DNA from 2 places in the Streptomyces sp. NPDC002044 genome. Region 2 is predicted to be linked to the other one. Evidence: riboswitches for the same ligand, from Rfam matches in the RefSeq annotation. Region 2 holds a riboswitch; the other holds the start of a gene.
What was found. Region 2 has a riboswitch for S-adenosylmethionine ahead of thrC (threonine synthase). Riboswitches for the same ligand answer to the same signal wherever they lie in the genome.

Region 1: linked by a shared signal. The riboswitch ahead of ABT106_RS11040 (aminotransferase class V-fold PLP-dependent enzyme) and the one ahead of thrC (threonine synthase) in region 2 are both predicted to bind S-adenosylmethionine.

Annotation. Positions count from the first base shown of each region.
Region 1 covers NZ_JBEOXU010000031.1:156-2,542, forward strand. Annotated here, with positions in the region: gene ABT106_RS11040 (aminotransferase class V-fold PLP-dependent enzyme) at 160-1,545, opposite strand; SAM riboswitch class IV at 1,762-1,878, opposite strand; gene trpD (anthranilate phosphoribosyltransferase) at 1,984-2,387, opposite strand, start outside.
Region 2 covers NZ_JBEOXU010000013.1:75,914-78,300, reverse strand. Annotated here, with positions in the region: gene ABT106_RS05960 (glucosyl-3-phosphoglycerate synthase) at 1-792, opposite strand, end outside; SAM riboswitch class I at 979-1,135, shown strand; gene thrC (threonine synthase) at 1,129-2,387, shown strand, end outside.

The DNA of each region.
Region 1 (2,387 bases), on a different contig from region 2:
CAGGACGAGCGCGCAACCACGCCGCGCGAACGCAGCAGTGCCTGCGTGCGCGAGCCGAGGAGACCCTCCGGAGGGGCCCCGCCCCACCGCCCCGCCCCACCCGAGCCCCGGTCAGCCGGCCGCCGGTCAGCAGCCTGACGGGACCGGGCCAGAGCCCCGTCAGACCGCCGGGACGCAGCGGCCCTCTTCCGTGCGGTACTGCCACTTGGCGCCGTCCGCGACCAGCTCCCGCACCGCCCGCACGAAGCGCTCGACGTGCTCGTCGGGGGTGCCGGCGCCGAAGCTGACGCGGATGGCGTTCAGCGAGCGCTCGCCCGGCGCCGCCTCCGGCGCACCACACTCCCCCTGGGCCTGCGGCTCGCTGCCCAGCAGGGTGCGGACCAGCGGGTGGGCGCAGAACAGCCCGTCGCGCACGCCGATCCCGTACTCCGCCGACAGCGCGGCGGCGAAGTGCGAGCTGTTCCAGCCGTCGACCACGAAGGAGATGACGCCGACGCGCGGGGCGTCGTCGCCGAACAGGGACAGGACCCGCACCGCGGGCACCTCGGCCAGGCCCTCGCGGACCTTCGCGATGAGGTGCCGTTCGCGGGCGACCAGGCTGTCGAAGCCGGCCTCCGTCAGCGCCTTGCAGGCGGAGGCGATGGAGTAGACGCCGATGACGTTCGGGGAGCCGGCCTCGTGGCGGGCCGCGGTGGTGTGCCACTCGACGTCCACGCCGCCGTCCTCGCGCCGGGCCACCTTGCGGGAGGCGCCGCCGCCCGCCAGGTACGGGTCGGCCTCCTGCAGCCAGTCCGCGCGGCCGGCGAGCACGCCCGAGCCGAAGGGCGCGTACAGCTTGTGTCCGGAGAAGGCGATCCAGTCCACGTCCAGCTCCTGGACGGACACGGGGTGGTGCGGGGCCAGCTGGGCGGCGTCCAGGACGATCCGCGCGCCGTGGGCGTGCGCGGCGGCGGCGAGCTCCTTGACCGGCCACAGCTCACCGGTGACGTTGGAGGCGCCGGTGACACAGACCAGGGCCGGACCGTACGGGTCACGGCCGGCGAGCGCCCGCTCCAGGGTGGCGACGGCCTCGCCGGGGGTGCGGGGGGCGTTGAGGTAGGTGACGCGGGCGTCGGTCCACGGGAGCAGCGAGGCGTGGTGCTCGGTCTCGAAGACGAAGACCTGGCAGCCGGCCGGGAGCGCGGCGGCCAGCAGGTTCAGCGAGTCGGTGGTGGACCGGGTGAAGACCACCTGGTCCGAGGGGCGGCAGTCGAGGAACTCGGCGACGGTGACCCGGCTCTGCTCGAACAGGTCGGTGGAGAGCTGGGACAGGTAGCCGGCGCCGCGGTGCACGCTGCCGTAGTACGGGGCGTAGGCCGCCACGTCGTCCCAGACCCGCTGGAGGGCGGGGGCGCTGGCCGCGTAGTCGAGGGCCGCGTAGGTGACCTCGCCGCCGGTGACGAGCGGGACGGTGACGTCCCGGCCGAGGACCTGCAGCGGTTCGGCACAGGCGGGGTCGACGGCAACGGCGGCGGGGATGGCGGCGGCGTTCAGGGATGCGGACATGGCGGTATCTCCCGGCAGGCAGGGGTGAATGGCTTCGGTGTGCCCGTACGCGGGTAGGGCGCTGCGGCCGTCCGGGGTACGGGAAGGTCCTCGGAGCGAACCGGGTACACGGAGGTGTCCCTGTTCCGAGGGGTGAAGAAGGGGCGGATTCGCCCTATCGCATTCGCTTGCTCACGGAAAACGCTCCTCGAGAGACCAGGACCCCTGGTGTCGAGGGATCCGCGCTTGCCGTAGACCTCGCTGCCTACGGCCTGGTCATCACCCGGGGCACCCCGCCACGGAAGGAGGGTTGCCGGACAGCAAGCCGGGGCCTAAACGCTGTCACTCGTGACCTGGGCAGCATCCTGCCACATGATCTCTTGCGCGGGGGACCCCGGTCCGCATGCTGGACCGGGGTCTTGGCGCGAAACGATCAGCCGGACGGCGCCGCTGCGGCCGCTACAGGTTGCTCGCCGCCACCCAGCGCTCCAGGGCCGCGCGGGCCGCGCCCGAGTCGATGCCCTCGGCCGCACGGGCGATGCCGGTCCGGATCTGCTCCTCCAGCGTGCCCGTACCGGGGTCGAGGGCCACCAGGGCCGCCGCCGAGTTGAGCAGGACCGCCTCGCGCACCGGGCCCGTCTCGCCGGCCAGCAGGCGGCGGGCGACGTCCGCGTTGTACGAGGCGTCCTCGCCGCGCAGCGCGGACACGTCCACCAGGCCGATGCCCACGTCACGCGGGTCGAACGTCTGCTCGGCGACCGTGCCGTCCCGGACCCACCAGACGCGCGAGGTCGCGGTCGTGGTCAGCTCGTCGAGGCCGTCGTCACCGCGAAAGACCAGGGCGGACGAGCCGCGTTCGGCGA
Region 2 (2,387 bases):
CGTGCGGTAGATCGCCGCGGCCATCCGGCCCAGCGCCTGCCCGTCCTGGTGGCGGTGGACCCGTACGCCGACGTCGACCTGGGCCAGCGCGTCCAGCCCGACCGTGTGCAGCGCGTCCACCAGCAGGCCCAGCTCGACGCCGTACCCGACGGGGAAGGGGAGCCGCTCCAGCAGCGAGCGCCGCACGGCGTACTCGCCGCCCAGCGGCTGGACGAAGCCCGCCAGCCGCGGCCAGTGCAGGTTGAGCAGGGGCCGGGCGACCAGCTCCGTCACCCGCCCGCCCTGGCCCGGGGCGCCGCCCAGCGGACGGTCGTACATCGCCTTGACGAACTGCACCTCGGGGTCGGTCAGCAGCGGCCCCACGATGCCGGAGACGAAGGAGGCCGAGAAGTCCCGCAGATCGGCGTCGACGAAGCACACGACGTCCCCGGTGGTGGCCAGCAGCGAGCGCCACAGCACCTCCCCCTTGCCGGGCAGCGCCGGGAGGCGGGGCAGGATCCCGTCGCGGTGCTCCACCCGGGCGCCGGCCTTCGCCGCCACCTCCGCGGTCCGGTCGGTGGAACCCGAGTCCACGACGAGCAGTTCGTCCACCAGGGGGACGGGCAGCCCGTCCATCAGCTCGCGCCGGATCACCTCGACGATCTCGCCGACCGTCGCCTCCTCGTCGAGCGCGGGCAGCACCACGCTGACCGTGGTGCCCGTCGCCCGCTTGCGTTCGATCAGCTGGGCGAGCGGTCGGTCGGCGGCGGCCCAGGAGCGCTCGGCCAGCCAGCGCTCCACCTCTTCCAGCACTCTCGGCACTCCCTGGTTACTCGGCGGTATAAGCCGAAATGTGATCCATCTCGCGGTTCGGACGGCTGTCTCAACCACCCGGACCTTCGGTTACAGTCTTGAACAACGCGAAGCACCGCCGCATGCCGGGGGTGCTCGCCCACAAACGCCCGGACGTGCCGAAGAGCGCGCGGCCCGGTGCCATACCGCTCATCCAGAGGGGCAGAGGGACACGGCCCGTTGAAGCCCCGGCAACCCTCCAGTCGGTTCTCGCGATGCGTTCTGCGCACACTCCGCGAGGTCCCCGGCTAGGGAAGGTGCCAATTCCGTCTCATGGCGAAGTGCGCCATGGGGAAGATGAGGAGAAAGGGCCTCGCCATCATGGCTGCACAGACCGAAACCACCTCTGTCGATCTCGGACCCGCCACCGGCCTTTCCTGTCGCGAGTGCGGTACCCGCTTCGAACTCGGCCCCATCTTCGCGTGCGTCGAGTGCTTCGGCCCGCTGGAAGTCTCCTACGACCTTCCCACCGGTGACCCCGAGGCCCTGCGCGCCGCGATCGAGGCCGGCCCGAACAACATCTGGCGCTACGCGCCGCTGCTGCCCGTCCCCGCCGACGTGGCCTCCAAGCCGAGCCTGAACCCGGGCTTCACCAAGCTCGTGGACGCGGCCAACCTGGCCAAGGAACTCGGCGTCACCGGCAAGCTCTACGTCAAGGACGACTCCGGCAACCCTACGCACTCCTTCAAGGACCGCGTCGTGGCCATCGCCGTCGAGGCGGCCCGCGCCTTCGGCTTCACCACCCTCTCCTGCTCCTCCACCGGCAACCTGGCCGGCGCCGTCGGCGCCGCGGCCGCCCGCGCCGGCTTCCGCTCCTGCGTGTTCATCCCGCACGACCTGGAGCAGGGCAAGGTCGTCATGGCCGGTGTCTACGGCGGCGACCTCGTCGGCATCGAGGGCAACTACGACGACGTCAACCGCTTCTGCTCCGAGCTCATCGGCGACCCGCTCGGCGAGGGCTGGGGCTTCGTCAACGTCAACCTGCGCCCGTACTACGGCGAGGGCTCCAAGACGCTCGCGTACGAGATCTGCGAGCAGCTCGGCTGGCAGCTGCCCGACCAGCTGGTCATCCCGATCGCCTCCGGCTCGCAGCTCACGAAGATCGACAAGGGGCTGCAGGAGCTCATCAGGCTGGGCCTGGTCGAGGACAAGCCGTACAAGATCTTCGGTGCCCAGGCCGAGGGCTGCTCCCCGGTCTCGACCGCCTTCAAGGCCGGCCACGACGTGGTCCGCCCGCAGAAGCCGAACACCATCGCCAAGTCCCTGGCGATCGGCAACCCGGCGGACGGTCCGTACGTCCTGGACATCGCGCGGCGCACCGGCGGCTTCGTCGACGACGTCAACGACGAGCAGGTCGTCGAGGCCATCAAGATCCTGGCGCAGACCGAGGGCATCTTCGCCGAGACCGCGGGCGGCGTGACCGTCGGCGTCACGAAGAAGCTCATCGAGGCCGGGCACCTCGACCCGGCGCTGACCACCGTCATCCTGAACACCGGGGACGGCCTCAAGACCCTGGAGGCGGTGGCCGCGGACAGCGGGCAGACCGCCACCATCCG